3 regions of the Paraburkholderia sp. NPDC080076 genome follow, and region 3 is predicted to be linked to each of the others. Evidence: riboswitches for the same ligand, from Rfam matches in the RefSeq annotation. Region 3 holds a riboswitch; each other region holds the start of a gene.

Region 1 (3,206 bases), on a different contig from region 3:
TGACGCTGCCGGTCCCAAACCGCCACACCGGCTCCAGCTGATAGTCGAAACTGTTATCCGAATCATCCTGCCGCCGTAGCTGCCGGCCGACCACTTCATTGCCGCTCACCTTCGTACTCGTGCTATCGCCATTGCCGAGCACATCGAGGCTTCGGTGCAAATACGAGAAGCGGTTATTGATAGTCAGAAAGTCATTGACCTTCCACTCGTCGGTGAGCGTCGGGCGGACGTAGTCGCCGCGCGCGAACGCAAAGGGCGTCGAATACTTCGAATCGATTGATACGTTCGTGATGGGTGAGCCATGAAAATAGATCAGACCATACGAGTCAGGCGTTTCGTGAATGTCGCGCGCATCGAGTGAGAAATTGATCTTGTGATTGTCGAGCTTCCATTCGAAGGCGGGTCTGATTTCCTCGTCACGGCTCGCCAGATCGCGAAATCCATCGGAACGCGATACGGTTGCATCGACCCGATAGTTCAACCCCGATATGCCTGTTGGTCCCGTCACGTAGCCGCTACCGGAGATCGTGCCAAACGAGCCCGACTGTATATTGCCGCCGTAGTGGAAGTCGGAAGATGGCGTGTAGTGGACGATATTGATCGTGCCTCCCGGCGGACCACTGCCGAACAGCGCCGACCCCGGGCCTTCCAGAATCTCGATGTGCTCGACACCGTTCAACGAATGCGAGATGCCGCCCAAAAGGTCTCCGTCGGAGAATCCGTCGTTGTAGATCTGCGCGTTCAGGCCGCGAATCAGAAAATGGTCGTAATAGCCCTTCGTATCCTGACCACCGACATTCACACCGCTGGCGTTGCTGACGCCTTGCCGAAGCATCGTCGCGCCCTGCTCGGTCATCAGCGCGCGCGGGATCACCTGCACGCTTGCCGGCAAATCCTTGAGCGCGGTTCCTGTCTTGCTTACGGCGGCAACCTGGTCTGGGTCGTTCACGTTATCGTCCTGAATGACTTGCCCGGGTGTTGCCGCGCGAACCTGTACGGGCGGCAGTGTCGGCGCGTCGGCGACACCGTCCTGTTCGCCGCCCGATGGCAGTGAGTCCTGTGCCGCAGCCGAATGCGCCAGCGTCAGTGCAATAAGTGAAGTGGTCAGTCCCACGCTCGCCCTTTTCCCAAACCTTCGGACATCCACTTTCTTCACGTTTCATTCTCCTGTCTCATTTGTCTGTTGCCGGTTCGCGACCCTGCTTGCGCCCCTACGTAGCGGCTGCCAACGCAAGCGCGTCCGCATAGAAATCCTTCTTCAGAATGCAAATCATTACGATTTATATTCATAAGAAATCTGATTTTTCTTCCTGTTATTCAAGGTTGAGACCCCCGTCGACGGAATCTGCCGTGGAAGTCCACTTCGTGCCGTTGCAACTCGTCGCCCGCTCTTGCCCGCGTCTGGCTGACAAAGCGAAAGGGAACCATGACGGCTCCCTGTGAACGGTATCGGTAGGATTTTTATTCCCGCTGGACGAGCGCCACCAATTACAGTCGGTTACAACGGCCCCAATGCTCGCCCTTAACTGGCGCCCTTGCCTCCGTCTGCCAGATTCCGCATTCGTAACCTCACGCCGTTCCGTCTCGACGCACTGGCTTTCGGAAAGCTGACGATTTGCGTTACCGGGCCAGGACACTGTAGAATCGCCCCTCTCATTGGGGAGTAGCCGCCTCGAGCGCAATGTTCGAGGGTGCCCGTCAACATACTTGGTGGTCGACAGACCGCCATGGCGTGCACAGCACTATGCCTGGCAAGACCGATGACTCGCATTCCGACCTGACCGGGTCGCCGGAATGCGCGTCATCGCGTACTTATTGCGCGGCCCGGCCCACAACCTATGCAATCGTTCCTCGTTTCGACCAGCGTGGTCGGCCTAGCCGAAATCGGCGACAAGACCCAACTGCTGTCCTTGGTGCTCGCTGCCAGATATCGCAAGCCCATTCCGATTATTCTCGGCGTCTTTGTCGCAACGCTCGTCAATCATGCGGCGTCCGGCGCGTTGGGGGCATGGCTCGCGAGCGTTCTGAGCCCCACGATCCTGAACTGGGCGGTCGTCGCATCATTTGCCGTCATGGCCGTCTGGATTCTGATCCCCGACAAGCTCGACGGTGCCGAGGCGGTGTCGACCAGGCATCCGATGGGCGTGTTCGGCACCACGGCTCTAACGTTCTTTCTGGCCGAAATGGGTGACAAGACGCAGATCGTAACGATCGCTCTGGCTGCGCGATTTCACGAGTTCTTCGGGGTGGTCGCCGGCACCACGCTCGGCATGATGCTGGCAAACGTGCCCGTCATCTACCTGGGGCACAAGTTCGCCGACCGTCTGCCAACCAAGGCGGTCCACATTCTGGCCGCCGTCATCTTCGTTGTCCTCGGTGGCTTTGCCCTCAGGACGGCGCTATATCCGCACGAGCACCCGCTGTTCTAGGTCGAAGGGTTGCTTTTGTATGATCGAGGCGCGTGCCGTCCGCGGTCGCCTGAGATGCCCTCCAAGATCACAGAGCCGGCCCCGAAATCTGTTGCCTACGATGTTGGACCAGTTACTTCAGCACGGCTGATAAACACGCTCTGACGAACGCTAAAGAGTCAAAGTGCCCGCACTGCCTCGCGGGCACTGTTTTGATGAACACCTTTTGCAAACACGCGAAAGGATGCGTTGCCGAAGATTTCCAGCGTGCCGTTGCGCGTTCGAGAAAAAAGCAGCCCTACCGTTCCGGTTTTCACCTTTGTAAAGGAAAGCGTGCTTGCATCGGGCGATGGGTATACAGTCAGTACATGGGTCGCACTTAGTGTCCCTTGTTCTGGAATCATCATGCGATCACAAATCAAAAATGCAGCACGTACGTCTGGCAACGTGAGCGAATATGCTCTGTCGCGTCAGGCACAAGCACTCTCCCTCGAACAGGCGGATCGTGCACGGGCGGAAAAACGACGCGTCAATGATGCCCGCATCGATTCAAACGCAAGCAAGTGGCGCTATTCAGCGCCGTCGGCAGAGCGTTGACGCCGAGGTCTCTGACCACATCCACTTGATTGACCGGCAAGCCTACTGGCATGCGGCACGCGGCCGTTTCGGATTCGCACACTGACTGCAGGGCCTGAAGAGTCAACGGCGGCACTTGCCACTGGCTCAGCGAACGCGTTTCTGTATCGTCCTGTCCGAATCGTGTCTCGCCGCTTTCACTCGTTGCTTCGGTCGGTGCAA
Region 2 (3,206 bases), on a different contig from region 3:
CACGCTGGTCGACGGCTCGGCCAAGCCGCTTGCCATCGATCGCGTGATCGGCCGGCGTCCGGTGATCGCGTTCGGTAACGCGGACGGCGACGCGCCGATGCTCGAATGGACCTCGGCAGGCGACGGCCCGCGCCTCGCGGCGCTCGTGCATCACACAGACGCGCAACGCGAATACGCGTACGACCGCGCGGCGAAGAGCGGCAAGCTCGACAAAGGTCTGGACGAGGCCGGCGCGAAAGGCTGGCTCGTCGTCGATATGAAAGATGATTGGAAGACCGTGTTCAAGCCTGAAGGCGCGACGACGGCAGCGGCGCCGGCGACGCCCCCGGCGAACTGAGCCTGAACCGCTGAAGGCCACTCGTAAGCGGCCTTCAGCGGTTGTTAGAGTTGTCGCGCAATGTATGGCTTTAGCGCCGCGTCTAGCGACTCAGCGTAATCGCCAGATATGTGGCATAGAGCACGCCGCAAACCAGCAACGCCCACACCGGCACGCCGCGCTCGCGCACGTTGAGCCGCAGCCACGCCGCCGACGCGAGCGTGATCACGATGCCGGTCACCACTTCGATGCGCGGCACCCACGGCGTCAGCAGAATACCGATCGCTGGCAGCAAGGTGCCTTGGAACACCATCGCGCCGGTGATGTTGCCGAACGCCAGCGTGTCCTTGCCGCGGCGAATCCACAGAATGCTGTTGACCTTCTCGGGCAACTCGGTGGCGATCGGAATGATCAGCAGCGAGAGCAGCAGCGGCGACACCCCAAGCGCCTGCGACACGCCGCGCACACCATGGATGAAGCCTTCCGCGCCCCACACCAGCAGCGCGACGGCCAGCGCCAGTTGCACCACGATGGTCGCGAGATTGGTCGGCACGCCAAGGCGCGCGATCAGCATCTTGCCCGGCGCTTCGGTGCCGTGACCGGCATCGACCAGATCATTCGATGCGCGGAAGGTCATCACCACATAAGTGACGTACACGCCGACCAGCGCCACGCTGAAGAACGCGCGCACCATCATCTGCTCGTGCGGCACGTACATCGCTGCGGCAGCCAGCACGAACGCGCACAGGAAATAGTTGAGGTCGCGCGTGAAACCCGTACGCTCTGGCGCGACCCAGCCGCGCGCGCCGCGTGAACCGAGAATCGCGAGCGTCATGAGGAAGGTGGAGAGGGTGGAGAGCATCAGCGGCGCGCCGAGAATCGCGCCGACGCCGATCTCCTGATTGACCGCGCTATCCGTCGTGCCGCCGGCGATCGCGAGCAGCGGCACTAGCGTCTCGGGCAACGCTGTGCCGACAGCGGCGAATAGCGAACCCGTTACGCCTTCGGAAATCTTGAGGCGTTCGCCCAGATGCTCGAGCGCATTGGTGAAGAGCTCGGCCGCCACCAGAATGACGACCAGCATGATGCCAAGTTCGAACAGGAGACCGGTCATGCGCGGCGCTCCGCATACACGCAGAAGCAGCGGCGCGGCGGACGGGCGGAAGGGGAGACTGGCAGGGTACGACGATGTTTCACAGGGCAACTCCGCGGTCGGACGTAGATGACAAACCAATGACGCACCGCCGCCCGTCCGACCAGAACGAGGCAGTGCGTCAATGGTCTCGCCAAACCGACGCGGTCGAACGCGCCATGACCCGCAGGCCAAGTATGTTGACGCGCTCTCCTTCAAAGGATGAAGGAAGTCGGGACACGACGAGGCCGCAAAAAACAAAAGGGCTTAGCGCATTCTGCGTAAGCCCTTGAACGAGATCGACTCTCTATGGTGCGCCCGGCTGGGATCGAACCAGCAACCCCTGCCTTCGGAGGGCAGTACTCTATCCATTGAGCTACGGGCGCTTCAACACGAAAGCGCGGCAACCAGAACGGATGCGACGCCAAAGCGAGACCGAAAGGATACCCGGTTTCGGCCACACCGTCCACCGGACGGCCCCAATCACCGGGTCCGGCGGCTTTCCGACAACCCTCGCGATGCGGGTAAACGCCTGCTGAACACCCCGCCGCGCCCCTCGCCGCCGTCGAAATGTTCCGTCTATAATCGTCCGTGGCTGATTAAAGAACAAGAAGTTGCCGTCACGCTGTACCGCTCACATACCCACGGAGACGAGACAAGCATGAGCGAAGCACCACACGGAGCCCCGATCAAAACCCCCGGACAGCTCGTCGCCGCGATCATTGCCAGTTTTGCGGTACCGATCGTCATCATCGTTCTGCTAGTGATCTACGTCGACAATTCGACGCGCACCGGCGCCGGCACCGACTCTCTCTCCGAAGCCGAGGTCACCGCCCGCATCAAGCCGTTCGCCCAGGTCGACATTCGCGACGCCAACGCGCCGCGCGTCTACAAGAGCGGCGAGGAAGTCTACAAGGCCGTGTGCTCCGCGTGTCACGCGTCGGGTGCGGCAGGCGCGCCGAAATTTACCAATGCCGCCGACTGGGCGCCGCGCATCGCGCAAGGCTTCGACACGCTGCTGCACACTGCCCTCACCGGTAAAGGCGCGATGCCGCCGCGCGGCGGCACCAGCCCGGACGACTACAGCGATTTCGAGATCGCCCGCGCGGTCGCCTATATGGCCAACAATTCGGGCGGAAGCTTCCCTGAACCGGCTCAGCCGGCAGCAGGCGCCGCTGCGGCGTCCGGTGCAGCGGCCGCGGCGCCGGCCGGCGCTTCCGACGCGGGCGCGGCTCAGGCCGCCGCAGCGATGGCCGCCATGGCCAGCGTGCCGCAAGCGGCCGCGCCGGCAGCGGGCGGCACGCAAAGCGCGGACGCGTCGCAAGCCGGCAAGGCGTTGTATCAGCAGGTTTGCCAGGCCTGTCACGCGGCTGGCGTGCTGAACGCACCGAAGTTCGGCGACAAGGACGCCTGGGCACCGCGTCTGAAAGAGCCAATGGACACGGTCTATAACTACGCGCTGCACGGCAAGGGCGCGATGCCTCCGAAGGGCGGCTCGACTGCCTCCGACGCGGACGTGAAGGCCGCCGTCGACTACATGGTCAGCGCGGTGAAGTAAGACGCACCGCTCGCGGCGTTTGCCGCGTGACAAAAAATCCCTGCACCGTGGCGACGCGGCGCAGGGATTTTTTTATATCTCGGCCAACAGACAGGCCTACGAGATTCGCGTTATGCGCCAGGTTGGGCGCTGTCCGCGAGCGGCTGCGCACTCGACGTTTCGAAGCGCCCACTCAAGGCTTCTGCAACAGCGCCTTCAAA
Region 3 (3,206 bases):
CCTCGAGATTCTGTCATCAACCGTATAACGAACGTATATAACCGCAGGGTGAATGCTGTTAATACGGCGTATCGAAACGCGCGACGAGTCCCGGATGCAGCCAGGTCAATCTGTGGCGCATGTCTCGCTGTTTCGCTCAACCAGCATGCCTTCTTTATCAAGAAGCTCGTGCTTTATACAAGGGATTTAGGTACAGGCCGATATCATCGCTCCGCTTGATGCCACTGCTTTAAAGCCAGGCGTCATTCTTGGGAGAAAAATCATGTTTGATATTGGAAAAGAGTATTCTCGGGAAGATATTCATCGGGTGACGGGAGGATGCAAACAGGCATTCTTGCCCGTGAAGGGCGGCAAGGTCGTCGCTGCGCGATTGCGTCAGGATCTCAACCCGTATGCACCGGATGTGATCGTCTGCGATGGCAGCGCCGCTGCACGAGCGGCAGGCCGAACGCTCGCGCGACAGACCGACCCACTGCCTGTTTTTGTCCGAACAGCGACTGATCGATTCCGTTACATGGGCGAGTACGTCACCGAGGAATCGTTTACTGCTCCGATCGACTACGCCAAGTACGTGCAGAACACTGGCTTTACGCTTGGTCAGATTTCGCGCGTGATCAAGATGAAGCGCCGTTGATCTCAACGGAAGCTTCGATTCGGAATCGTCTTTTCGTCGGTTGGGTTGCGGCTCGTGCCCAACCGGCGATCATCGATCACACGCTTGAATGCGTGCGCCGTACCAATGTCGTACGACGCGACACGTTTTACAGATAGCTGCAGACGTAGTCGAGTGTTTCGATCACGTCGATATCGAAGCGGCTTTTCCCGGGCACCGAAAACGACTCGCCCGCACCATACGTCTTCCACTCGTCACTGCCTTCGAGGCGGATGCGGCATTGGCCGGCCTGCACTTCCATGAGTTCCGGCGCATCAGTGCCGAAGTTCAGCGCGCCGGGCAGGATCACGCCAAGCGTTTTGCGCGTGCCGTCGGCAAAGAGAACGGTGTGCGAGACACACTTGCCGTCGAAGTAGACGTTGGCTCGTTTAACAATGGAAACCTGATCGAATTGCGTTGCGGCCGTCATGCCAATCTTCCTCTGGGTTGTCGTGGGTGGATGCGTTTGCGCGGACTTCAGGTCGGACGCAAGCCCGCCATGATACAGGCGGCGCGCGCGCCAGTCGTCGATTGCGCCGCAAGAGGTGGAGCAGCCGGCGGCCGTCAACCACCGTCTAGCCGATGATCTTCAGATGCTCAGCCAGGATAGTGCTGCCAATACCAATCAGCACGACGCCACCCGCCAACTCTGCACGCCTACCGGCCACATGCCCGATGACACGGCCAAGCATCACACCGATCGTGACCATTGTCATGGTGGCGAGCCCGATCGCGGCGGCAGTGGAATAGATGTTGACGTCCACGAAGGCGAGGCCCGCACCGACCGCCATGGCATCGATACTCGTGGCAAAGCCGGTCAGCGCCAGTAACCAGAACGAATGAGTCGACGGCTTCGCCGCCTCGATTTCCTTGGCGGCAAAGCTATTGAAAACCATGCGGGCGCCGAGGACCAGCAACAGCGCAAACGCGATCCAGTGATCCCATGCGGAAACGTATTGCGCTGCAGCTTTGCCGAGGAACCATCCGACCAGGGGTGTCAGCGCTTCGATGACGCCGAAGATGAGTCCCGTCCTGACAGCCTCACGCCAATGAGGACGTTTGAGCGTGGCGCCTTTGCCGATTGCGGCCGCAAAGGCGTCGGTGGACATGGCGAAAGCAAGGAACAGCGTTGCGACAGGATTCATGAGAGGAGGGCTCGAGGTCGGGCGGAAAACCGCGACACACCTCCGCGCCCGACCGGTCGCGTGGTGTGTCGATGGTCTTGCCAACCAAAGGGCTACCTGCACCACGGTCTGCGCGACCGAGAATGTTGACGCAGGCGCTTCTGGGTAGAAGCCGGCTACTCCCCAAAGACAGGTGCGAGCATATCACACCGAAAGCCTTATGTAATACGGATCGCGCCTCGCGTATGTGGAGACGAAATAAATCTGTCGCCACTTCATGTATCAGTAGCGTGGCAATCGGCCGATGGTATATGTTGAATTAGTGGCACACCGTCCTTCAGGAAAAGAGACAGGTCACGTTCGCGGAAGGCAGGTACGCAAAACATCAGAACAATACGAATGCGCGTCCGGCGACAGGGCAACGGGACGCCCGTTCCTCGTACGGAAGTTGCTTCGGCGGCGCTGACTGTTGCGTGGGGACGCAGGCGACTCCTCGAAAAAAACGAGGCCTGACAAGAGCATGAATCGGTTCCGCACGTGCATCGGCCAATGCCAATTGTTGCACCGCGAGAACGCGAAACTGGAGCGAGACATGAGCCAGTCAGTATCCGCCGCGCCCGATGCGGGCCATTCCGGCGGGCGCGGGCATCAGCGGCCGGCGATGCCCGCACTCGCGCTTGCAGCATTGGGTGTGGTGTATGGCGATATCGGCACCAGTCCACTCTATACGCTGCAGACGGTGTTCGATCCAGTCAACGGACTGTCGCTCAACGCGCTAAACGTGGTCGGCATTGTCTCGCTGATCGTCTGGTCGCTGATCGTCGTCGTCTCGCTCAAATACGTCACGTTAATTCTGCGCGCGAACAATCACGGCGAAGGTGGGATCATGGCGCTGCTGGCGCTGGCCGCGTCGTCGGTTGCCACGCGGCCGCGCTTGCGCCATATGTTGCTGGGTGTCGGCATCATGGGTGCAGCACTCTTTTACGGCGACAGTGTGATCACGCCGGCGATCTCGGTGTTGAGCGCGGTCGAGGGTCTTCAGGTCGCCGCGCCGTTTCTCAAGACCTGTGTGATTCCCGTGACGCTGGTTGCGCTGGTCACATTGTTCCTGATGCAGAAGCGCGGCACAGCCGGTATCGGCATCGTGTTCGGACCGGTAATGGTGCTCTGGTTCATCGTGCTTGCCGTGGTGGGCGTCATCAACTTGATGCGCGCGCCCGCAATTCTCGTCGCGCTCAATCCGCTCACGGGGCTGGCGTTTTGCCTGCATCATCGGTGGCTGGCGTTCGTTGCTTTGGGTGCGGTCGTTCTGTCCTTGACCGGCGCGGAAGCGCTCTATGCGGACATGGGACATTTCGGCGCGAGGCCGATCCGGCTGACGTGGTTCGGCCTCGTGTTTCCCGCGCTTGCGTTGAACTATCTGGGGCAGG

What was found. Region 3 has a riboswitch for manganese ahead of mntP (manganese efflux pump MntP). Riboswitches for the same ligand answer to the same signal wherever they lie in the genome.
Region 1: linked by a shared signal. The riboswitch ahead of ACQKRQ_RS14365 (TMEM165/GDT1 family protein) and the one ahead of mntP (manganese efflux pump MntP) in region 3 are both predicted to bind manganese.
Region 2: linked by a shared signal. The riboswitch ahead of ACQKRQ_RS11485 (sodium:calcium antiporter) and the one ahead of mntP (manganese efflux pump MntP) in region 3 are both predicted to bind manganese.

Annotation. Positions count from the first base shown of each region.
Region 1 is NZ_JBNNWQ010000003.1:460,072-463,277, reverse strand. Features, by position in the region: gene ACQKRQ_RS14370 (TonB-dependent receptor) at 1-1,114, opposite strand, end outside; yybP-ykoY riboswitch at 1,647-1,829, shown strand; gene ACQKRQ_RS14365 (TMEM165/GDT1 family protein) at 1,839-2,429, shown strand; gene ACQKRQ_RS14360 (hypothetical protein) at 2,588-2,815, opposite strand; gene ACQKRQ_RS14355 (hypothetical protein) at 2,814-3,005, shown strand.
Region 2 is NZ_JBNNWQ010000002.1:929,560-932,765, reverse strand. Features, by position in the region: gene ACQKRQ_RS11490 (HAD family hydrolase) at 1-337, shown strand, start outside; gene ACQKRQ_RS11485 (sodium:calcium antiporter) at 420-1,430, opposite strand; yybP-ykoY riboswitch at 1,522-1,685, opposite strand; tRNA gene ACQKRQ_RS11480 (tRNA-Arg) at 1,759-1,834, opposite strand; gene ACQKRQ_RS11475 (c-type cytochrome) at 2,110-3,006, shown strand; gene ACQKRQ_RS11470 (UvrD-helicase domain-containing protein) at 3,179-3,206, opposite strand, start outside.
Region 3 is NZ_JBNNWQ010000011.1:162,284-165,489, forward strand. Features, by position in the region: gene ACQKRQ_RS33925 (hypothetical protein) at 263-634, shown strand; gene ACQKRQ_RS33930 (pyrimidine/purine nucleoside phosphorylase) at 762-1,082, opposite strand; gene mntP (manganese efflux pump MntP) at 1,228-1,797, opposite strand; yybP-ykoY riboswitch at 1,807-1,973, opposite strand; gene ACQKRQ_RS33940 (potassium transporter Kup) at 2,369-3,206, shown strand, end outside.